3 regions of the Ruegeria sp. BHSA163 genome follow, and region 1 is predicted to be linked to each of the others. Evidence: riboswitches for the same ligand, from Rfam matches in the RefSeq annotation. Region 1 holds a riboswitch; each other region holds the start of a gene.

Region 1 (7,993 bases):
ACGGTCCTTTGGCGACCAAGGCACAAATCGACAAAGTTGAACGTGTCGTCGAGAGCAGTATCGCTGCGGGCGCGATACTGATAACTGGTGGAGCACGCCCTGAAGGATATCAGGGAAAACAATACTACCTGCCAACTATACTGGACTGTTCAAATGTGAAGGATGCGGACTCGGTTACCGAGGAATTGTTTGGTCCGGTACTTAGCGTTCTTACCTTCGATACCGAAGATGAAGCCATCGCAATGGCCAATTCAACCAATTTCGGATTGGCAGGAGGCGTCTTTACAAACAACCTATCCCGGGCTCACCGCATGATCCGCGCAGTACGAAGTGGCATTATTTGGGTTAACACTTACCGCGTCGTTTCGCCGATTGCACCCTTCGGCGGGTTCGGGGAAAGCGGTCTGGGTCGCGAGGGAGGAATGGAGAGCGTTCTGGATTATACACGCGCTAAAAGTGTCTGGATAAATACCTCTGACGCACCCATCCCCGATCCATTTAAGATGAGATGAACGACCCGCGGAGGTGGTCCCTGTTATTTAGAGTTGCTTCTTCAACCTTGCTTGTGGTCTTTCAAGGCAATAACTGAGCGAGACGCCAGCAGTTTCCTTAGGCTTCAAAGGTGAAGATCACAAATGGCCAAATTTCTGAATCTTGCAATCCAGCCTTCGGTCATGCGACGCGCAGGTCGCATAGCCTTAATAATTGGCAGCGTATTTTTCTTGATCAACTATGCAGATAAATTGATCGCAGGCACGATTACGCGTCCGGAAATAATAAAGGCAATGGTCAGCTACTGCGTGCCCTACTGCGTTTCAACTTATTCGTCGGTTATGGCGGTCATCGAAAGCGAGTCGGCATAACATTTGCTACAATTGTGAACCCCGAACCATCCTCAACTGACTCAACGCAATCTCCTAGGGCATACATTGAAGAAGGTAATATGCGCGATGACACGTCAAAGCGTTCGTCAGCACATAGCAAATTCAATCTCAACCTTTGTGACCTGCAACCATCGAATTGCAATTCGATGGCTGGGTTTTTACCATGTTTAATGGTCGCTTGATTATTGCTCTCCTAAATCAACCGCCAATTTCGAGACGGGTCTAGTACCCTCAACCAGCCCAATATCCGAGAGGAACGCTTCGAACCGTTCATAGCGACCTTCGTCCAGGGCCTCAGGACGTAGAGCAAACCTTGGCAACGTGTCGATCCAAGCCTTTGCGTTCAAATCGTCATTCAACTCCGCAGCGTAGTTTTTGAAGACGCTCCAACTTTCGATCGGGTCGTTGACAATGAACTGAGTGGCCAATTGGGTAGCACCCAAAAACCGACGAACCAAATCTGAATCCATTCGATCAGCGTTCGCCACATAAATCAATTCATCGTAGGTCGGCACTCCCTCTTCCTCTACGTAAAAACACCTCCCTTCGACGCCTTCTATTTTCATCTGATTTAGTTCAAAGTTCCGGTAGGCTCCGATTACGGCATCGACCTGACCGGACATAACCGACGACCCCAGCGAGAAATTTACATTCACAAGTTCGATCTCATCCAGGCTGACGCCATTTCGCTTCAATATGGTTGTCAACAATGCTTCTTCGAAACCAGAAACCGAAAATCCTATTTTGCCGCCCTTTAGGTCTGAAACTTGCTTTACTGGTCCGTCTTTCAGAACCAGTAGACAGTTTAGAGGAGTGGCTATCAGAGTACCTACTCGGACCAGAGGCAAACCTTCTGCCACCTGCAGGTGATGATTAGGTTGATAACTGACCGCTAAATCTGCTTTCCCTGCAGCAACCAACTTGGCGGGCGCTGATGGATCTGCCGGAGGAATGATTTCAATATCCAACCCTGCATTGGGAAAATACCCAAGTTCCTGAGCGACAATGATGGGTCCGTGGTCAGGGTTTACAAACCAGTCAAGTAGAATGGTCATCTTGTCAGTTGCCCACACAGGTGTCGGCAGGACGAGGGCCGCGCACATTATCAGATGTTTCACAATTGGTTTCCTTGTTCACAAAAGCTAACAAAGTAGCTCATCAGGACATTTCGGAGATCTGCCGACGTTCTTTACCCTGACAAAACACAGGCCAGACGACTTAGAATTGCCGGTGTTTTCAAATTTATCATTTGCAGCAAATCTTATGGACAACACGCCCAGAATCTCTTCGACTTATGTCAGAACGAGCGAGGGAAACCAGCGGTGGGGTCCACCTTGAAACTGTTTCCTACGCCGGTTCTAACCGGTTCAGGTTCAATGGGTTCGCGTAAACGTCTCAGCCGAAATTTGGCACCCCAACAGTAAGCCGGGAAATAGTGAAGTTGGCCGCGACATGTCAATCAGTTTTCATTCGGGATGATCCCCAAAGGTCGTGTTTTGCGTTTGCCCACACACAATGATGGTTACTGATTGAGATGATCATTACCGATACAATCGCCGTTGCAAAGCCGATTTTCCAGCCACCAATTGGTTAGAATTAGGACCACTCCGTTCCGTTAAGCCAAATAACGACGTATCGCTGCACGGCTACCGTTTTTAACAATCTCGTCTAACCAAACTTTGAACTCAGCCGCAAAGCGCTCGTCGTGACCAATTTCGCCGTAAAGGTTGGCTTTTCCAATCCACGCCTGCGCTCCCTCATGCGCTGCGAGGGCGGCACCTTTCAATTCGTTCCAGATCGGATCGTTCGGGGAAATCTCGGTCCCATCTTCGCGAAGGCCAGTGCACATCCGGCACCAAAGCGCTTGTGACAATGCCAAGCCAGAGATAGGCGTCCCAGCGTTTATAGCATCACGCAGCGACGGCAGCAAAAACCCCGGATGCCGGGAAGACCCGTCAAAAGCTACTCTGCGGGTTGTGTCGTGGATCGCAGTATTGGAGAACCGCCTCTTTACCAAAGCAAGATAGTCGACTGGGCTAGCCCCTGGAACAGCCTGAACAAGAGGCACAATTTCTTCAACCTGAACCTTCTGGAAGAACTCCGAGATATCTGGATCCTGCATGCAGGATGAAATTGTCGGTGCACTCAGGATCTCTCCCACATTTGCAAGAAGCTGATGACCGCCGTTTAATATACGCAGTTTCATCACCTCATAGGCGTGAACGTTTTTCGTTATTGTTACGCCAACATTTTCAAACGGGGGTCGATCTCCACAGAAATTGTCTTCAATCACCCATTGCCGAAAGTTCTCATGCGTTACAGGTGCGAGATCATTGATGCCTAGTTCCATAGCTTGTTCGACCACCTGATCCGTTGTGGCCGGCACAATGCAATCCACCATCGAATTTGGAAAAGCTCCGTATCGATCAATCCAATCAGCCAATCCCGGGTCAGATAGCCCTGCCAACCCAACAACGCAGTTTCGCAGGATCGCGCCATTGCTTTGCAGGTTGTCGCAACTAAGAACCGTGAAGGGTTTCAGCCCGGCCGACCTGCGCCGTGCAAGTGCCGCCACAATTGCGCCGAATGCCGTGCCTGGATGGTCGGGATTTTGAGCATCACGGAGTATTTCTTCGTGATGAATATCGAATTCTGAAGAATTCGCGTCGAGGTAGTACCCGCCTTCGGTCACAGTAAGTGACACAATGCGGATGGCCGGTTCGGCCATTTGCCGGATCAGCGACGAATTGTCAGACTCGATTGGAAGATAGCCGATCATAGGGCCGATAACTTCGGCAGATGTTCCGGATGGGTCCAATTCAATCAGTGTCGTGAGACAGTCTTGCGCCAATAACCTCTCACGCATTGCTGCGTCATAGGCTCGAACCCCTGCCCCTATGATCGCCCAATCCTTTGCCACGCCTTGCTGCATGAGTTGGTGGATATACCAAGCCTGATGCGCACGGTGGAAATTCCCAAGGCCGATATGAACGATGCCAGGCTTCAAATCCTCGCGCCGGTACTTCGGTGTTTTGACGTGCGCGGGCAAATCATTTAATCGTCCGCGCCGCAATTTTACCGGTGCATTCGCCTTTGCTGTTGGGTTCATCAGCTCATCCAATTTCCACCGTCGACATTGTAGGTTTGAGCCACGATGTACTCAGCTTCATCAGATGCCAGGAAAACGGCCATCCCCGTCAGATCCTCAGCGCGCCCCATGCGGCCATAGGGTACCGCTGACGCGACTTCGCGCCTTTTTTGCCCGCGTTCTTTACCCTCATATTTTGCGAAAAAGGCATCGACACCATCCCAGTGTTCGCCGTCGACAACCCCTGGCGCGATGGCGTTCACGTTGATCCCATGCGGTATTAGATTCAATCCCGCTGACTGCGTCAGCGAAATGACAGCCGCTTTGCTGGCACAATACACTGCCACCAATGGTTCACCACGACGTCCGGCTTGCGAAGCCATGTTGATGATCCTGCCTTTGGTTCCATTTTCGATCATGTGCCGGGCAACGGCCTGAAGCGTGAACAGAGTTCCGGCGACATTGATTTCAAATACCCTATTGTAATCCTGTCTTTCGATTTCAGTGATCGGAGCGGCTGAAAAAATCGCAGCATTGTTAATTAAGATTTCAATTGGGCCAAAATGCGAAGAAACCTCAGAAATTGCGTTATCGATACTGCTTTGTTCGCGGACGTCCATTTCTACAGCCACTGCTGAAGACCCTATTTCTGACGCAGATTCCTGCGCACGTGCGACGTCGACATCTGCCAATGCTACACGCGCACCTTCTGAGGCGTAGGCCTCGGCGAAGGCTAGTCCAATACCGCGGGCAGCACCTGTTATGAGTGCCGTTTTGCCAGCCAACCGTTTCATTCGATTCGCAAGCCTTTCGCGTCGAAACGATGAATCACATCCGCACGCGGCGTCAGCTGGATACGGTCACCATGTCGGAAACCGACCTCACCATCAGCTCTCACAGTGATAGTTTCCGCCAAGCCTGTTTCGTGAATATGAAAGAAAGTATCTGACCCAAGATGTTCGGAAACGCCTACTACGCCATTCCAAGTTCCTTCATTTTCGGAAACAGCGATGTGTTCAGGTCGTACGCCGATGGTGTGCGCTCCATGTTTTTCGGCCTCTTCGCCTTCGATGAAGTTCATCCGGGGCGAGCCAATAAAACCCGCTACGAAAAGGTTACGCGGCGTACGGTAAAGTTCCAAAGGGCTGCCGACTTGTTCGATTACACCTGCCTGAAGCACAACAATCTTGTCAGCCATGGTCATTGCTTCGACCTGGTCGTGGGTGACATATATCATGGTCGTCGCAAGACGTTCGTGAAGCTCGCTGATTTCCAGCCTCATACCAACGCGTAAAGCCGCGTCGAGGTTCGACAAAGGTTCATCAAAAAGGAACGCTGCGGGTTCCCGGACAATTGCTCGGCCAATTGCAACCCTCTGGCGCTGACCGCCAGACAATTGCCCGGGTCGGCGATCCAGATAGTCGGTCAGGTTCAGAACACTTGCAGCTCCTTCGACGCGACGGTCGATCTCAGCCTGATCCAGCTTTGCCATACGCAACGGAAACGCAATGTTCTTGCGCACGGTCATATGCGGATAAAGCGCATAGGACTGGAACACCATCGCCAACCCTCGTTTCGCGGGCGGTACGTCCGTTGCATCCGATCCATCAATCTCGATCGAGCCTGAGGTGATGTCTTCCAACCCTGCGATCAAGCGTAACAAGGTGGACTTGCCGCAACCCGAAGGGCCAACAAAAACTGTGAACTCGCCATCTTCGATTGTCAGATCCAGAGGGGGAATGACCTCGACGTCGCCGAAGCTTTTCGTCACGGACTTGAGTTGAATGCGTCCCATTTGTCTCGTTCCTTATTTCACAGCGCCGAAGGTCAAGCCGCGGACAAGTTGTTTCTGACTGAACCAGCCAAGGATTAGAATTGGTGCAATCGCCATGGTCGATGCCGCGCTAAGTTTCGCAAAGAACAGACCTTCTGGGCTGGAATAGCTGGCGATGAACGCGGTCAACGGGGCCGCGTCCACGGCGGTAAGGTTCAGGGTCCAAAACGCCTCGTTCCAAGCCAGAATGAAGTTCAGCAATACAGTTGATGCTATGCCAGGTACCGCCATAGGTGTCAGTATGTGAAGGATCTCTTCCTTCAGTGTCGCCCCATCCATCCGCGCGGCCTCCAGAATCTCTCCGGGGATTTCGCGGAAGTAGGTGTAAAGCATCCAAACGATGATAGGCAGGTTAATCAGCATCAACACAACAACCAGACCGCCGCGCGTGTCCAAAAGACCCAACCGAATAAACAGAAGGTAAATCGGGTAAAGCACGCCAACCGCTGGTAACATTTTCGTCGAAAGCATCCACAGCAGAATGTCTTTGGTGCGTTTGGATGGCACAAAGGCCATTGCCCATGCGGCGGGCACTGCGACAATAACACCCAAAAGGGTCGACCCACCCGCAATTATTACCGAGTTCCAAAGGAAACGCATGTAATCTGAACGCTCCTGCACGATGGCATAGTTTTCCAAGGTCCAGTTAAAGTTAAGAAACAGTGGCGGGCTTGCGATTGCCTGTGCCTCAGTCTTGAAACTGGTCAGGATCGTCCAAAGGATCGGGAAAAATATCAGCAGACCAACCGCCCAAGCTAGGGCGGTGTTAAACGATTTGCGACGTGTCGTGACTGCGCGGGCCATGATTTTCTCTCCTCACGCGTCCAGGTTCTTGCCGACGATGCGCATCAGGAAGATGGCTACGATATTGGCAAGGATGATGGCGTAAACACCGCCGGCTGAACCGAGACCCACATTTTGACTTTCCAGCACACGTTGGAAAATCAGGTAGGTCAGCGTCCGAGTTCCGAAAGCACCACCTGTGGTTACGAAAATCTCGGCAAATATCGACAACAGGAATATTGTCTGTATCAAGATCACAATAGTGATCGCGCGGCTCAGGTGCGGCAAGATGATATGATAAAATCGCTTCAGCGGCGGGGCTCCGTCCATCTCGGCAGCCTCAAGCTGTTCGCTGTCCAAAGACTGTATTGCGGTTAGAAGGATCAGAGTCGCAAAGGGTAACCATTGCCAAGAAACGATCATGACTATCGAAGTCATCGAAGCTTCGGACAGCCAAGAGATCGGCTCTGCTCCAAAGAACCGCCATAGATGGGCAAGCAGGCCGTTTACCGGATCCATAAACATGTTCTTCCAAACAAGCGCAGACACGGTTGGCATTACAAAGAACGGGGCGATGACCAGAATGCGAACAACACCCTGCCCCCACATCGGTTGATCCAGCAGCATAGCCATCAAAACGCCGAGTACGACAGTGATCACAAGAACACCGCCGACGATTACCAAAGTAGCTTGTACTGCAGGCCAGAATGCGCTGGACGAGACAAAACGAATATAGTTGTCAAATCCGACCCATCCTAAATCACCGCCGCGCAGCGGCAGGTATTTCTTGAAGGAAAAATACAGCGTCATCGTCAGGGGCACGAGCATCCAGCCAAGCAGCAGGACCACTGCGGGTGCCATCATCAGGCGTGCAACGGATCGGGAATGTTGAGTAGCCATGACGCAAAACCTCTCTGTTCAAGCCAATTGCAGCCTGCGAGAAAAATTCAATTTGTGAAAGAAGGCCGCGGGGGGCAGTCCCCTGCCCACCCGCTTTGGGAGTGTGCCTTAGTAACCTGCGGCTTCCATCTCTTCAGCTGTAAAGGCCTGCGCTTTAGCAAGAGCTTCATCTACCGTTTGCTGGCCCGCATAGACCGCCGAGAACTCCTGACTCACCTGTGTGGCGATGCCTGCAAATTCTGGGATCGCCACGAACTGGATGCCAGTGTACGGCGTCGGCTGCGCGCAGCAATTCTGCGGGTCAGCGGCAAGGATTGACTTTAGCGTCATCTGCGCAAAGGGAATATCCTTGTAATTGTCGTTTTCATACAAAGATGTCCGAGCGCCCGGAGGTACGTTGGCCCAGCCTTCGTTCTCGGCCACTAACTCGATGTAATCCTTCGACGTTGCCCATTCTATGAATTGCTTGGCTGCATCCTCTTGCTGAGTACCCGCCGGGATGGC
Region 2 (7,993 bases), on a different contig from region 1:
GCCTGTCCGTTCTGGGGGCCGAGGTTATGACACGCAGCATTTCTCCGAAATGCAGAAACTGAAGAGCGCCAAGCCGGATCGTAAAAAATATCCCGGCGCCCAACAGCCCGTAGATAAGGACATAATTCCAAAGTATTCCGTTTAATCCGTCGACAATAAATTCCATTCCGGGCTCTCAAAAACAAACTGACATTTTTGATTCAGGTTATTCGCAATTCACGAATATTCAAAATCAGCCTTCGAAATGTCCCGGCTCTCTCGGCTTCTGGCAAAAGTCGTCTTTGGACAGGTCAGGCCGCTCCAATGATTTTGAAATCAGGTCGATAGAGGAAGGAACTCTTCTGATTGTGTGAAATTTTTTAGTAGCTGGCTACACAGTACCTGACTTCACCCAAGATAATCGCGTAAGCTCGGCGGTGGATTATTCAGCAAATGTTCCGTCGGTTCTGGCGGATGGGCTATTCCGTCCGCGACCAAGATAGACTTGTTCGTGATGCGCCGCGCATCCTGCGGGTCGTGGCTAATCATCAACAATGTTTTGTTGGTTCCCGAAATAAGTTGAGCCACAAGATCCAGCATTTCGGCCTTCAACGCAGGACCCAATGCGGCGAAAGGCTCATCTAGCAACAACAGGTCTCGTTGCTGAACCAACACTCGCGCCAAGGCCACACGGCTTTGTTGTCCCCCTGATAACTCAAATGGTTTGCGAGTGCCCATCCCCAATAAGCCGACGCGACCAAGCGCGGAGGCGACCAAAGCGCGTTCATCTTTAGAAACACGCCCGTTCGGACGAATACCCAACGACACATTCTGCTCAGCGCTTAAATGCGGAAAAAGATTGTTGTCTTGAAACAACGAGGCCACCGGACGTTTCCCCGGAGGCCGTTTTGTCAGGTCCTCTCCATCCCAGAATATTCTGCCACCCTTCACATCACGAAACCCGGCGATAGCTTCAAGTAAGGTGGATTTGCCCGCTCCGGAAGGACCGATAATCGCTACGCACGAGGCATCTGCGACTTCAAGGTTTGCCCTTAGAACGAAATCACCGTTTGCGATGACGCATTCATCAAGTCTCAACATGCCATCGACCTCCGCGATCTAGAATCCAAAACGATCCCATGGACAGCATCAGCAATAATAGCGCACTACCGGCCGCGGCCTGCATCTGATAGGCACCCATCAGACGATAGATTTGCAAAGGCAGAGTTGCCACCTGTGCATCTGCGAACAAAGCGATGACACCCAAATCTCCCATTGAAAGTGCCATTGCCAAACCAGCCGCAAATCCGATCTGTGCCCGCATGCGAGGCAGCAAGACACTCGCAAAAAAAATATGGCCTTTCATGTCGAGCGAGAGAGCGAGCCGACTGTACCGAGTAACAGTTTCCTGCGCTGCCGGAACAAGAATTCGCAACGCGAAAGGCAAGGCCATAACTGCGTTAACCAACGCGGTGACCGGTAACGCCACCGCAGTTGGATTCACAAAAGGTCTGATCAGAATAAACAAACCCGTGCCGATTACCAATGGCGACGCCGCCAAACCGAGAATCCCGATCAGCTCAACAAAGCTGTGCCGCCTGACTGCCACAGCTGCGGCCATTGGCAATGCCAGGAACAAAAGGATGGAAGTACTGGCAACAGCCACTGCAACCGAAATAACTGCCGCCTTGAAGACCTGAGTAGGCAATTCTAATAACCCCACAACGCCGGAAATCACCACTGACGACAGGGGCAACAGCAGAAAAGCCGCAGTGGCGGAGATCCAAAACGTATCGATTGCTGGGGAGCCCCCATCCCATCGACGAATTGCCCTGTCAAGCCCTGTTCGAAATCCTTCTTTCCGCGTAAATCGCAACGCGACCAATGCCGCGGCAGCCGTCAATGCCAATTGGACAGTGGACAAAAGCGCAGCGCGACCCAAATTAAAATCGTAAGTAAACGCCTGATAGATTGCGAGTTCAATCGTTGTTGCGCGCGGTCCACCGCCTAACGTCAACGCGACAGCGAAGCTGGTCAAGCAGATCGCGAAAACTACTGCCAGAACGCTGGGTAGAACGCGCTTCAGCATCGGCCACTCAAGCAATCGAAACATTGCCATACCCTTGCAGTTCAGCTGCGCAGCTAGCCGAAACTGTTCAGCCGGAATTTCCTGCCATCCCTGAAGAAGAAGACGAGTCGCCAAGGGCAAGTTGAAGAATACGTGTGCCAACACCACACCGTGTAATCCGTATACACGGATGGCCGGAAGACCAAAGAAGCCCAAAGCCTCAGAAATCCAACCTGCCCTTCCAAATACTTGTAGAATGCCAAGTATTGCAACAATCACCGGCAAAATAAACGGAGCCCCTAACAAGGCTATCAATACCTGCCTGCCAAAAAACCTCCTGCGCGCCAGCGCACGTGCAGTCGGGATGGCAAGGCCAGCGCTGATCACCGAAGACAAAACTGCCTGTGTCAGCGTAAAACGCAAGGCAGCCCAGTCGGAAAACGCAAACATCCCACCAGAGTCAGCACGCAGGGCAACTGCTGCCAAAGTACCCAGTATCAGTGCAGCAACAAGCGTGGCTGCACCGACACCGGGTAGAGGGCTTATTGGCTGAGCGCGCTCAGCCATTCCGAAATTGCCTGTTCACGTTCGGTTGCGGCCTGATCCGGCTCAAACAAAAGCGCCTTTTGGGGGACAATCAAAGTCTCGAATCCCTTAGGCAGCCCATTGGCCGGAGTTACCGCCGGATACATCCAGTTGGTCGTAGGAATAATCTGTTGGAATTTGTCTGACACCATAAACTGCAAAAATTGATCAGCAAGTTCGGACTGATCGGTATTCGCCAGTTTTGCGGCAACTTCGACCTGCATGTAGTGACCTTCGTCAAAGGACGCGGCCGCCTTACTGTCGTCTTCTTCAGCGATCAAATGATAAGCGGGAGATGTGGTGTAGCTGAGGACCATGTCAGCTTCACCTTCAAGGAAAAGTCCATAAGCTTCTGACCACCCCTTGGTAACCGTCACGATATTGTCGGCCAAGCCCGCCCAAATTTCCGATGCCTCCTCGCCATATGCTGCCTTGACCCACAAGAGCAGGCCCAGACCCGGCGTCGAAGAGCGAGGATCTTGGATGATGATCTTAGTATCACTATCTGCCAATTCACGGAAGTTAGCAGGGGCTACCGCATCGGCATTAAGAATAAACGCGAAATAACCCCAGTCGAATGGCACAAATACTTCGTCCGACCACTCGATCGGGAGGTTGTACTCTGCAATCACCGAATGAGGGGCAAAAAGACCGGTTTCCTTTGCAGATGTGATCAGGTTGTTATCAAGCCCAAGCACGACATCGGCGTCTGTGTTTTCGCCCTCAAGACGAATGCGAGACAAAAGCGCCGCACCGTCTTCGATGCCAACAAGGTTCAACTTGCAGTCGCAAACCTCTTCAAACGCAGCTTCCACTTGCGGACCTGGTCCCCAATCGGAAACAAAACTGTCATACGTGTAAACGGTCAGCTGAGGTTTGTCGGCGGCAAAAGCCGCTGTTGCACTCAGAAGTCCCGCAGCAATTAGCAGATGCTTCATGTCATCCTCCATTGCGGCGAGAGGGCAAGGATGGATGAAACCGTCACCTTTCCCTCCGCCGGTTCTAGCCGGTTCAGGTTCAACGGGTTCGTCAAACGACGTCTCAGCGCGGCTTACCGCGCACCCCGAGGTAAAACTGTGATTAGGAGGAACTGGAAGAAAATACAACCAAAACCAACTTCATCTAATCCTATCTGACAAAACCTACTGACGAGTCCCCGCATATCTTGACCGAGGAATGTTGTTGAAAATGCGACCTTGTATTTTCCGAAGTCAGTTTGGGTAAAACAGGGGCTTGAATTTACTACATTACATACGAATCCGAATACGTAGGAGCGGAAGAACCTGCCACGTTTTTGAAGTCAGGGATAGGTATGGTAAAGGTTCCAAACTCGTGAAACTTTTGTTGACAAGACGTCTTTACGTAATAATTTTACCCACTGAAATAATAATCGAAAGAGGGGCGCAAAGTGTATCTTGGGTTGGACTTGGGAACGTCGGGGCTCAGGGGAATTCTTATGGACGAAGCGGGTGTCGTAATTAGCGAAGCCGAAGCTGCCATTACAACTTCGAACCCCAAACCCGGCTGGTCCGAACAATCTCCGCTGGACTGGGTGGCCGCTTGCGAGAAAGTAATCGGAAATCTTCGCTCGTCCAATAACAAGGAATTTTGCGCGCTAAAAGGAATAGGCCTTAGCGGACATATGCACGGGGCGACATTGCTTGATGGTGAAGGCAATGCCTTGCGACCCTGCATCCTTTGGAATGACACTAGGTCTGCAGACGAGGCGAAGAAGCTCGACCAATATCCGGAAATGCGAAAGATTTCAGGAAATATCGTCTTTCCTGGCTTCACCGCTCCAAAACTGGAATGGGTTAGGTCACACGAGCCTGATATCTTTTCCAAAACCGCCAAAGTTCTATTACCGAAAGATTACTTAAGACTTTGGCTAACCGGGGAATATGTCAGTGAAATGTCCGATAGCGCGGGAACATCGTGGCTGGATGTTAACGCGCGGACTTGGTCGAATACAGCACTCGAACTAAGCAATATGCGTCTCGATCAAATGCCTCGCTTACTTGAAGGGAGCGAGTCTTCTGGCGAGCTTCGGCCCGAACTGCGACAAGAATGGGGTTTGTCCGAACCTGTCATTGTTGCTGGTGGCGCGGGCGACAATGCTGCTGCGGCGTGCGGGATCGGATGCATAAACGAAGGCGATGGATTTTTGTCCTTGGGTACGTCAGGTGTTTTGCTTGTAGCCCGGGGATCCTGCAGCCCTGCACCAGAGACCGCAGTTCACAGTTTTTGCCATGCAGTGCCTAACCGCTGGATCCAGATGGGAGTTATCCTTTCTGCCACTAACAGCTTGAACTGGCTTTCACGCAATGTGGGCCAACCAGTTCGCACGCTGGCTTCCGATTTGCCCCAAAACATAACTGGCCCGTCTTCGATAACATTTCTGCCGTATTTGTCAGGCGAACGGACTCCTCATAACGACAGCGCAATTCGTGGCGCGTTTTTGGGAATAGATGTTGCTACCGAGCAGGCAGACCTCACCCAGTCCGTGATGGAAGGTGTTGCTTATGCAATGAGGGACTGCCTTGAGGCTTTAAAGAACACTGGCACACAGCCGTCCAACTTACTCGCTGTCGGCGGAGGGGCCCGGTCCCGGTATTGGCTGGAAACCCTTGCCACGGTGCTGAACACACCGTTGACATTGCCTAAAGGAAGCGAAATCGGGGCAGCAAAAGGCGCGGCACGATTAGCTGTTTGTGCCGCTAACCGCTCCTCTGCTGCGGACGTCATGACACCTCCGGAACAACAGGAAACCATCGAACCAATACGCGGCTTAGCCGATGCTTATGAGACCGAGTACCATCGCTACACTCAGTATTATTCAGCGCTTTCACCGTTGGCCGCTCGATGAGACTGCAAAGCGAAGATCGCGACCCCGATGAATGTACTCTGCTAACTGACGGTCCGATGACCGTTTCCTTGTTAAGCTATGGCGCAATTACGCAAGGTTGGTGGTACGACGAAATTCCTTTGATCCTTGGATACGATGATCCAAAGGCGTATTTGACCGACAAGAATTACATGGGCGCAATTGTTGGACGCGTCGCCAACCGGATCGGAGGAGCCAAGTTTTCTTTGGGGACATCCCATTTTGAACTAAACGCAAACGAGGGCCGAAATACCCTGCACGGTGGGCCGGCTGGTTTATCGCATCGGCATTGGGACATCTCTCGAATTTCGCCGTCCGAAGCTCGGCTTCGTTTGACCTCACCGGATGGGGACAACGGTTTTCCTGGCAAAGTAAAATTTGAGGTTCAGGTAACTCTTGAGTTTCCAAAACTAGTGTACTCGTTTCACGCGCAACCTGATCGTCCAACACCTATTAGCATTACTCAACACAACTACTACTCTTTAGGCAGTACAACGGGAATTTCCGAACATAAACTTATGCTCGACTCAAATCAGTTGCTTGAATTCGACGAGGAAGGCGTCCCGTCTGGTAAAATCTGGAATGCGGCAGGCACGGGTTTGGATTTTTCATCACCAACGGTAATTGGAACGTCCTCACCTGACTTAGACCATTACTACCTGTTTGATACCAAAGGAAAACCGGATAACTTGGTTGCAGAATTGGCCGCCCCTTCAGGAGTGACCTTAAGTGTTTTTTCAGATCAACCCGGAGCCCAAGTCTATTCTGGAGCCAAGCTGAAAACTCCGTTTTATCCAAGAGATGGGCTGTGCATTGAACCGTCGGGTTATCCCAATGCAATTAATATCCCATCTTTTCCCTCTGTAATATCTACACCAGAAAATCCTTACCGTCAGACACTTACGCTGGAAATTTCCGGGTGCCAGACATGATCTACAAATTGCTTATTTCGATTTTAGGTGTTTTGCTGGTGATGTCATCTGGCGCTCGGGCGCAGTCGTTAGGACCGACCCCGGAATTCGTCACTCCGGACCTATCAAGTGTTAAGCTGGGGCAACTACTCTTTTTCGACCCTATACTTTCAGGCAACAAAAATATTAGCTGCGCAACCTGTCATCACCCAAAACTAGGTACATCAGACGGCTTATCCCTTGGCATCGGAGAGGGTGGTATTGGTTTGGGAACCGAGCGACTGATCGACCTAACGAATATTCCAGAACAGCGAATTCCTCGCAATTCGCCTGGTCTTTGGAATCTGGGCGCAACGGAATTTACGACATTCTTTCATGACGGACGACTTGAGACAGATCCAGCGCAGCCGAATGGTATAAGAACGCCTTTGGGCATGCACATGAGACCGGGTTTTAAATCTGCTTTGGCGGCACAAGCCATGTTCCCTGTATTGTCGCCAGATGAAATGGCAGGGCATTATTCGGAAAATGACGTTAGCAAAGCTGTCCGAATGGGGTTCCTAACACAAGTAGGCGGTGCATGGGATCTGATCGCAGCACGTGTTGATGCAATACCGGAATACGAGCGTCGGTTTGAAGAAATTTCGCCGGGTGAAGACATCACCTTCACCGCGATAGCGAATGCGATGGCTGATTTTATCGTCTTTGAATGGCGCGCTGACAACAGCGCCTTCGACAGATCAATGCGAGGTGAGGAAGCATTGTCCGAGGAAGCGAGCCTTGGCTTAAAGCTGTTCTACGGAAAGGCAGGGTGCAGCGAATGCCACTCTGGGTGGTTCCAGACAGATCACAAATTTCATTCTATAGCGATGCCGCAGATTGGGCCGGGAAAAGCGGCGCGATTTGAGAACCATGCCAGAGATGATGGGCGACTGCGTGTAACCGGCAATCCGGAAGATGCATTTGCGTTTCGCACACCGTCTTTGCGGAATGTCACGTTAACGGCGCCGTACGGGCATAATGGTGCTTTTTCACAACTCGAAGACATCATACGTCATCATCTGGACCCTTCTACATCCTTACGCACGTACTCCGTCGAATTGGCTCTGTTACCTGAGATCCCGAAATCTGACGACACGCGGTCGCTATTGGACTCGGCTCATCTAAATGCGATCTTGGACAGCAATGACCTGCCGGAGATTAGCCTGACAAATAAAGAAATCAGCGCGATCTTGGCCTTTCTCGGCGCTCTGGAAGACCCCGCAAAACGGTTGGGTGTTCCGAAAGAGGTTCCAAGCGGTCTGCCAGTTGAAAATTAGTTACCTAGTTACTCTGACTATCTGGTTTGGGGTATAGGCCTGCCAGTCACCTTCGACGCCATCGGGCCAAATGACCCTAACTGTAACAAGCTCGTCATAACCAAGCCCAAAATGATGAAGACCTGCAATCCCGCTTGCGTGGCCTCCTCCAATAGTTATTTCTCTGACTTGCTGTCCAATCGAAGTTTCGATCTCGATAAATCCACCCACCGCCATTCGATTGGGTCGCTTCTGCACGACATCCAAC
Region 3 (7,993 bases), on a different contig from region 1:
TTGAATAATCTGCTTCAAGACCTGACAATCGCCGCAAAGTAAGGGCAGTCAGGTCAACGGGCAAAAATGGCAATTTTTCGTGCGGCGATTATTGCGCTGACCGGCGTATTCGCCGCAACCAGCACACTCGCTCAGGACATCACTTTGACTTCGCATGACGGCAAGGTCGAAGTAGTCGGAACTCTTTTAGGTTACGACGGTGAGTTCTATCGATTGGAAACCCAGTTTGGCGAACTGACGATCGATGGCTCTGGCGTGACCTGTGATGGCCCAGCGTGTCCAAATTTGATCGACTACGTAGCTGAAATTCGGTTCTCCGGTTCATCCGTAATGGCAGAAGCACTTTTGCCAGCATTGTTAAAGGGCTTTGCACAACGAGAAAACCTGACCGTCAGCCGCCAAGAAGTAGACGGTCGGGAAACTATTTATAGTCTGTTTCAATCCGATCGCAAGGCGGCGTTGGCCAAATTTTTTATCCGCTCAACAGATACAGGCGGCGGATTTGAAGACCTCGTCAACAACAAGGCAGATGTTGTTCTTGCTCAGCGAGAGGTTCGACAATCTGAGATGGATGCGGCCAAGGTAGCTGGCCTGGGTGATCTTTCCCATCCAGTACGGTCACGCGTTTTGGCGCTGGACGCCATTGTGCCAATGGTTTCCTCAGACAATCCCGTGCAAAATATTTCGCTATCAGATCTGGTGCGCGTTTTTGCTGGCGATATTGCGAACTGGTCAGAGTTAGGGGGGCCAGACGCTCCGATTTCTTTGCACTTACCTCCAAATGGTTCGGGACTTGCACAAGCCGTTGACGATCAGTTGCTATTCCCGTCAAAAACAACTCTTTCCGATGATGTCATTAGGCACACTCAAATTCGTAAGTTGACCCAAACCGTCGTCAATGACCCATTTTCTATCGCGATCGGCAGTCTTGCGGAAATCGGGGATGCACGCGCCCTGGCACTGTCAGGAGGATGCGGGCATGAAATTACCGCCACACGAAAATCGGTGAAGACCGAAGATTACCCACTGACCGCGCCTATGTTCTTGTATCTTCCGCAATATCGCCTGCCTCGAATTGCCCGACAGTTTTTAGCTTATACGCAAACTCCTGCGGCCCAAGTCGTGATCCGCAAAGCAGGGCTGGTCGATCAGGAACCAGAAACAATACGCATAGGGCTGCAGGGCGATCGCCTTGCAAATTCGATTGCTTCTGGCGGAGCCGAAGTTGGTCTTGATGAACTGCAACGCATGATTGAAGTCTTACGCCCAATGTCCAGGCTGACTCTTTCATTTCGATTTGAGACCGGATCCTCGCGCCCGGATGCTCAATCCCGATCTAACATATTACAACTGGCGCAGGCTCTTGAGGGAGGCGTGTTCGATGCACGCAAACTGACTTTTGTTGGTTTCAGCGACGGCGAGGGACCAGCTTCTTCGAATGCACAAATAGCGAAACTCAGGGCAAACACCGTTAGAAATGCTGTTCTGGCTGCGGTTGAAACAGCAATTCCAGACAGTACCGAACTAACCACCGTAGGGTTCGGCGAAGCAATGCCTATGGCCTGTGACGACACCGAATGGGGGAAAAAGATCAATCGCAGGGTCGAAATCTGGATCCAATAGACCTTACAAATATCCTTTGGCCCGAAAACTCAGCTCAGTCGATTTTCCGATTATCAAATGATCATGCAGTGTAAGACCTAGCGCCAAGCATGCGTCCTGAATTCGGTTTGTCATTTCGATATCAGATTGCGACGGCGTCGGATCACCTGACGGATGGTTATGAACCAGAATCAATGCTGAGGCGTTTAGCTCGAGCGCGCGTTTGGCAACCTCGCGCGGATAAACCGGTACGTGGTCAACTGTGCCCTTTGCTTGTTCCTCATCAGCGATCAGGACATTTTTTCGGTCCAAAAAGAAGACGCGAAATTGTTCTGTCTCTCGATGGGCCATCGTTGTGTGGCAATAGTCTAGCAAGGCGTCCCATCCGGAAATCACATGCCTCTGAATAACGCGCGCGCGCGCCATTCGATGCGCGCAAGCCTCGAGTATTTTCAGGTCGGTGATCACCGTGTCGCCTACGCCTTTCACCTTTCGCAACCGTTCTACTGGTGCCGTTAAAACACGGTTGAAGTCACCGAAAGTGTCCATCAAAACCCGCGCCAACGGCTTAACGTCCTGCCGTGGAATCGAACGGAACAGTACAAGTTCCAGCAATTCATAGTCCGGCATAGCCGCCGAACCGCCTGACATGAACCGTTCGCGCAGCCTTTTGCGGTGATCCTTGATGTAAGATGGCAACTTACCAGAAGGCAGCGGCTGTACCGGGGCTTCGTCAATTTCAAATAGCGTCGGTGCTTCAGCAAAGGCGTCCTGTGTCATGTTTGAAATTTGCGGCAGAATCAGTTTCTGAAAGGTTAACGGCTTTCGCCTATCAGTCGAGCCGTCGCGTGGTGAGCGATCAAATGCAAGGTGATCGAAAATACACCAAGTGTAAGCATCGCTGCGAACATCAGGTCGGTCTTGGCGCGACCGTTTGCAAGCAGCATCAGATAGCCCAAACCCTGTGCCGACCCAACCCATTCGCCAATAACTGCCCCAATCGGGGCATAAATTGCCGCCAGACGCAGCCCCGTGGCCAGCGAAGGTAAAGCTGCAGGAATTCGGATGTGCCAAAGCACCGCCTTGGGGCCAATTTGCATAACGCGAGCCAGATCAAGGTAACCGGACGGAGTCCTCATTAACCCGTCGAAGAATGACGAAGTAATTGGAAAGTAAATGATAAGAACCGCCATCGCCACTTTGGACCAAAGTCCGTAACCCAGCCAAAGGGTCAGCAGAGGGGCAAGAACAAAAACCGGCAGAGATTGACTAAAGACCAGTACGGGCTGAACCAACATCCGGGCAATACGCGAACTGGCAAGTTGAAGCGCGGTGGCGACGCCAAGGGCGGTACCGCAGAACAGAGCGACAACAACCTCGACCGCTGTTACCCATGCGTGCTCGGCGATCAGCCAGCGGTTCTGCCACCAAGTATCGGCGACCCGTACCGGACCCGGCAAGATAAAATTGGGCAGCCCAGTCAGTTCTACAAGGGCCTGCCAAACCGCAAGCCCGAATAGAACGGCGAAAAACCCGGAAAGATATTTCAAGCCGCATCCTTCCGTAGCGGGCGCAGCAATGCTCCTTGAACTTCCAGCGTTGAAAGATCATCAACGTTGCGCGGCGGCAAGCCCGCCACTCCGGCACCAATTACCGACCACTTGCTCACGTCGCCCAAACCTTATGGAAGTGATGAACTGGACCGTGGCCAGAACCGATTTTCAAATCGTCCGCATGCGCGATCGCGCCCTGCAAGTAGGCATGTGCAGTTGCGGTGGCCAGCTTCAAATCAAGCCCACTTGCCAACCCTGCAGCAACGGAAGATGACAGGGTACATCCCGTACCATGAGTATTCTTCGTCTTCCTTCGTCGGGCCTTGAATTCACCAACTATACCTTTGCAGTCAATCAATAGATCGTGGCAAGTTTCCCCGATTGCGTGGCCGCCCTTCATCAGGACTGCACCCGCGCCGAACTCGCACAAAGCCAACCCCTGTTCTGCCATTTCCTTCGGTGATTCCGCCAAAGGGGCATCGAGCAATAGGGCGGCCTCGGGCAAGTTGGGTGTCAAAACCGTTGCGCGCGGCAACAGTGTTTCGCGTAGCGTCCGAACTGCATCTTGCCGCAACAGAACATCTCCGGACTTTGCTATCATGACTGGATCAAGTACCAGTGGACCTTCGTAACCCTGAAGGCCAATCGCCACGGTCTGGATTATCTCGCGCGTTGCAAGCATTCCCACCTTGATCGCGCCGACATCAAGATCGGACAGAACTGCTTCGATTTGTGCTGCAATTACGTCCTGCGGGATACCGTGAACAGCCTTGACGGTCTGTGTGTTTTGAGCGGTTACCGCAGTGATTACGCTGGCGCCAAAAACGCCAAGCGCGGACATGGCTTTTAGGTCCGCCTGAATGCCCGCGCCCCCGCCGCTGTCGGATCCAGCTATTGCCAAAGCTACGTACGCCATGCCTTTGCTCCAATAAAAGGCAAAGCGAACTTAGAAAACGTCTGTGCATAATAGACCGTTCCCTACGCCGGTATTGCCCGGATCAGGTTCGATGGGTTGACGCAGCAACGCCTCTCAGCCCTCCAATCAGGGCACCCCAACGGTTGGAGGGACATTCTCAGGTGGTGAGTCTGAGTTCAAGCGCAAATACGAAATTCTATCGTCAAATTTGGAAAAAATAGAGTAAATGAACTTGATTCATTTCACAGATAGCGCCAACCACCACAGAGACAGTGAGACCAGATCAAAACTAGTTGTCCCCATTGATCTGGTCTAAAAATATGAGAAGTGTCGGCAAAGCCGAGTCAAGTTGGACTCAGCCTTTCATTCCGTCCCAGAATGACTTTACAGACGAAAAGAAGCTTTTAGATTCCGGGTGATTGTCTTCGCCCAAATCTTCAAACTCTTTCAGAATTTCCTTTTGGCGGCTTGTCAGGTTGACCGGAGTTTCCACCGCTAACTCGATGAACATATCGCCAACGCCGCCGCCGCGCAGGGCCGGCATGCCCTTTCCGCGCAGGCGCATCTGGCGACCAGATTGGCTGCCTGCTGGTATCTGAACGCGCCCACGCCCACCGTCGATGGTCGGAACTTCGATCGAGCCGCCCAGCGCCGCCTTAGCCATGCTGACCGGAACACGGCAATAGAGATTCACGCTGTCGCGTTCGAAAAGTTTATGATCAGAGACCTCGACAAATATATACAAGTCACCCGGAGGTCCGCCGCGCATTCCAGCCTCGCCCTCGCCTGCAAGACGAATGCGTGTACCTGTTTCAACACCTGCGGGAATGTTGACCGACAACGCGCGTTCTTTTTCGACGCGACCAGCACCTTGGCACGACTTACACGGGTTCTTAATGATCTGGCCCAGCCCCGAACAGGTTGGACACGTACGCTCCACCGTAAAGAAACCCTGTTGCGCCCGGACTTTTCCCATGCCAGAGCACGTCGGGCAGGTCGTGGGCTCAACGCCACCCTCCGCGCCGGTACCTTCACAAGACGAACAGGCAACTGCCGTCGGCACGTTTATGGTCTTCTGCAAACCCCCAAAGGCTTCCTCAAGGGTTACCCGAAGGTTATACCGTAGGTCCGAACCCCGCGCGGCACGACGACCGCCGCCGCCCCTTTGACCGCCCATGAAGTCGCCGAACAGATCATCAAACACGTCCGAAAACGCGCTTGAAAAATCTCCCTGACCGCCGAACCCACCGCCGGGGCGGCCTCCGCCTCCCATACCGTTTTCAAACGCGGCATGACCGAAACGGTCGTAGGCTGCCTTTTTGTCGGCATCGCGCAGAATATCATAGGCCTCGTTAGCCTCTTTAAACTGCGCTTCTGCGTCGGGGTTGTCCTTGTTGCGGTCCGGGTGAAGTTCCTTGGCTTTTCTACGAAAGCCCTTTTTGATCTCATCCGCCGAAGCGCCCTTGGACACACCGAGCACTTCGTAATAGTCGCGTTTTGACATCAGCATGTCCTTCTGCCTCAACGTAATCGGGCCGGCCCGGCAACCGGACCGGCCCGAATTGGCCCGGCTTTCCGTTAGTTACGCTTGTCGTCGTCCAGATCTTCGAACTCGGCATCGACGATGTCATCTTCGCCCGGAGCAGCGTCCGCAGCCGCCGGTTCATCATCAGCCTCTTCGGACTGAGCCTTATAGATAGCTTCGCCGAGCTTCATAGCAGCTTCGGTGACGTTTTGGATGCCCGACTTGATCTTGTCGGCATTTTCGGTTTCCAACTCATCCTTCAGTGCAGCGATTGCCAGTTCAATGGCTTCGATCGTGGTCGGGTCGACTTTGTCGGAATGCTCTTCCATTGACTTCTCAGTCGAGTGGATGAGGCTTTCCGCCTGGTTTTTGGCGTCTACCAGTTCACGGCGTTCCTTGTCAGCTTCGGCATTCTCTTCGGCGTCCTTGACCATCTTTTCGATATCTTCATCGGACAATCCGCCAGAGGCCTGGATGGTGATCTTTTGTTCCTTGCCGGTACCTTTGTCCTTGGCTGAAACCGAAACAATACCGTTGGCGTCGATGTCAAAGGTAACTTCGATCTGAGGCATGCCTCGCGGTGCGGGCGGGATGTCTTCCAGGTTGAACTGACCCAATATTTTGTTGTCAGTCGCCATTTCACGTTCACCTTGGAACACTCGGATCGTTACGGCGTTTTGGTTGTCTTCGGCCGTAGAAAAGACCTGGGACTTTTTCGTTGGGATCGTCGTGTTACGGTCAATGAGCCGGGTGAACACACCACCAAGCGTTTCGATGCCCAGCGACAGCGGAGTAACGTCCAGCAGAACCACGTCTTTGACATCGCCCTGCAGAACACCGGCCTGAATTGCGGCGCCCATGGCAACCACTTCGTCCGGATTCACGCCTTTGTGGGGTTCTTTACCGAAGAATTTGGTAACCTCTTCAATCACTTTCGGCATACGGGTCATGCCGCCGACAAGAACAACTTCGTCCACATCGCCTGCAGACAGACCAGCGTCTTTCAGAGCGGCCTGACAGGGTTTCATCGACTTTTTGATCAGGTCAGAAACCAAGGATTCCAGCTTTGCACGGGTCAACTTCATAACCATGTGCAGCGGCTGACCGTTCGAACCCATCGAAATAAATGGCTGGTTGATTTCGGTCTGCGAGGTTGACGAAAGTTCGATTTTGGCTTTTTCAGCAGCCTCTTTCAGACGCTGCAGTGCCATCTTGTCGGCGGACAGATCGACACCGTGTTCCTTTTTGAACTCATCCGCCAGGTAGTTGACGATGCGCATGTCAAAGTCTTCGCCACCCAGGAAGGTGTCACCATTGGTCGATTTGACCTCGAACAGGCCGTCGTCGATTTCCAGAATGGTCACGTCAAAAGTACCACCGCCAAGGTCGTAAACCGCAATGGTTTGAGTTTCTTCTTTGTCCAGACCATAGGCAAGTGCAGCCGCTGTCGGTTCGTTGATGATCCGCAGAACTTCAAGACCGGCAATTTTACCAGCATCTTTTGTAGCCTGACGTTGAGCATCGTTGAAGTATGCCGGAACGGTGATTACGGCTTGTGTGACCTCCTCACCCAAATAGCTTTCGGCGGTTTCCTTCATTTTACCCAGAGTGAAGGCCGAAATCTGGCTTGGGGAGTATTTTTCGCCGCGGGCTTCGACCCACGCGTCGCCGTTGCCACCATCGACGATGGCATACGGGACCATCTTCTTATCTTTTTCTACTTCTGCATCATCCACACGACGTCCGATCAGGCGCTTTACGCCAAAGATCGTATTGTCGGGGTTGGTGACCGCCTGTCGCTTTGCAGGCTGACCGACCAGTCGCTCATCTTCGGTAAACGCGACGATCGAGGGCGTGGTCCGCGCCCCTTCGGCATTTTCGATGACCTTCGGCTGCGAGCCGTCCATGATGGCAACACACGAGTTCGTGGTTCCGAGGTCGATCCCGATTACTTTTCCCATTTTTGCAATCCCTTTCTCTTCAAGGCGATGTCCCGAGGCCGGGACCCGTTATGGCATCCCTGCCCCGATCTGATTTGCGCTACGGCACTACACCTTAGCGCGTCCCGGCGTATATAAGGGCGTGACCAGAGGCCTGCAAGCGTTCAGAAACGTGGGAATCACGGATTCTGGTGCCTTTTGGGAAAAGGAATTGTTAAGGAATGAGGATTCCGCGATGACAAGGCTGCTTTTGCGTGGTTTCGACATTCGAAAGAACTATTTGGGTGCCTCCGCTCAAACTGAATTGGTTCAGGTTCTGCGCCCGGTTCTGAAATCCGCACCTTTATTTAATCCGACAACTCCTTCTGGCAAGAAAATGTCGGTGCGCATGACGTCGGCGGGGAATCTGGGGTGGGTCTCGGACAAACGCGGCTATAGGTACCAGGATACCCACCCC

What was found. A riboswitch is a leader RNA that binds a small molecule or an ion and turns the genes downstream of it on or off. The one in region 1 is predicted to bind thiamine pyrophosphate.
Region 2: it holds a riboswitch for thiamine pyrophosphate, as region 1 does, so the genes downstream of both, thiB (thiamine ABC transporter substrate binding subunit) here and AC2FNV_RS17690 (ABC transporter substrate-binding protein) in region 1, are expected to answer to the same signal.
Region 3: it holds a riboswitch for thiamine pyrophosphate, as region 1 does, so the genes downstream of both, thiD (bifunctional hydroxymethylpyrimidine kinase/phosphomethylpyrimidine kinase) here and AC2FNV_RS17690 (ABC transporter substrate-binding protein) in region 1, are expected to answer to the same signal.

The regions. Positions count from the first base shown of each region.
Region 1 covers NZ_JBXWSJ010000043.1:29,164-37,156, reverse strand. The annotation lists partial or broken gene AC2FNV_RS17700 (aldehyde dehydrogenase family protein) at 1-512, shown strand, start outside; gene nrtS (nitrate/nitrite transporter NrtS) at 636-863, shown strand; gene AC2FNV_RS17690 (ABC transporter substrate-binding protein) at 1,067-2,002, opposite strand; TPP riboswitch at 2,212-2,311, opposite strand; gene AC2FNV_RS17685 (mannitol dehydrogenase family protein) at 2,500-3,993, opposite strand; gene AC2FNV_RS17680 (L-iditol 2-dehydrogenase) at 3,993-4,766, opposite strand; gene AC2FNV_RS17675 (ABC transporter ATP-binding protein) at 4,763-5,767, opposite strand; gene AC2FNV_RS17670 (carbohydrate ABC transporter permease) at 5,780-6,610, opposite strand; gene AC2FNV_RS17665 (carbohydrate ABC transporter permease) at 6,623-7,489, opposite strand; gene AC2FNV_RS17660 (ABC transporter substrate-binding protein) at 7,598-7,993, opposite strand, start outside.
Region 2 covers NZ_JBXWSJ010000029.1:47,294-55,286, reverse strand. The annotation lists gene AC2FNV_RS14420 (alanine/glycine:cation symporter family protein) at 1-166, opposite strand, end outside; gene AC2FNV_RS14415 (thiamine ABC transporter ATP-binding protein) at 388-1,080, opposite strand; gene AC2FNV_RS14410 (thiamine/thiamine pyrophosphate ABC transporter permease ThiP) at 1,067-2,614, opposite strand; gene thiB (thiamine ABC transporter substrate binding subunit) at 2,590-3,570, opposite strand; TPP riboswitch at 3,603-3,708, opposite strand; gene xylB (xylulokinase) at 4,041-5,498, shown strand; gene AC2FNV_RS14395 (aldose epimerase family protein) at 5,495-6,448, shown strand; gene AC2FNV_RS14390 (cytochrome-c peroxidase) at 6,445-7,746, shown strand; gene AC2FNV_RS14385 (CRTAC1 family protein) at 7,747-7,993, opposite strand, start outside.
Region 3 covers NZ_JBXWSJ010000028.1:660-8,652, forward strand. The annotation lists partial or broken gene AC2FNV_RS13865 (hypothetical protein) at 1-42, shown strand, start outside; gene AC2FNV_RS13870 (phosphate ABC transporter substrate-binding/OmpA family protein) at 67-1,623, shown strand; gene radC (RadC family protein) at 1,627-2,382, opposite strand; gene AC2FNV_RS13880 (ABC transporter permease) at 2,418-3,152, opposite strand; gene AC2FNV_RS13885 (hypothetical protein) at 3,149-3,271, opposite strand; gene thiD (bifunctional hydroxymethylpyrimidine kinase/phosphomethylpyrimidine kinase) at 3,268-4,071, opposite strand; TPP riboswitch at 4,114-4,220, opposite strand; gene dnaJ (molecular chaperone DnaJ) at 4,427-5,575, opposite strand; gene dnaK (molecular chaperone DnaK) at 5,650-7,557, opposite strand; gene AC2FNV_RS13905 (alpha-ketoglutarate-dependent dioxygenase AlkB family protein) at 7,772-7,993, shown strand, end outside.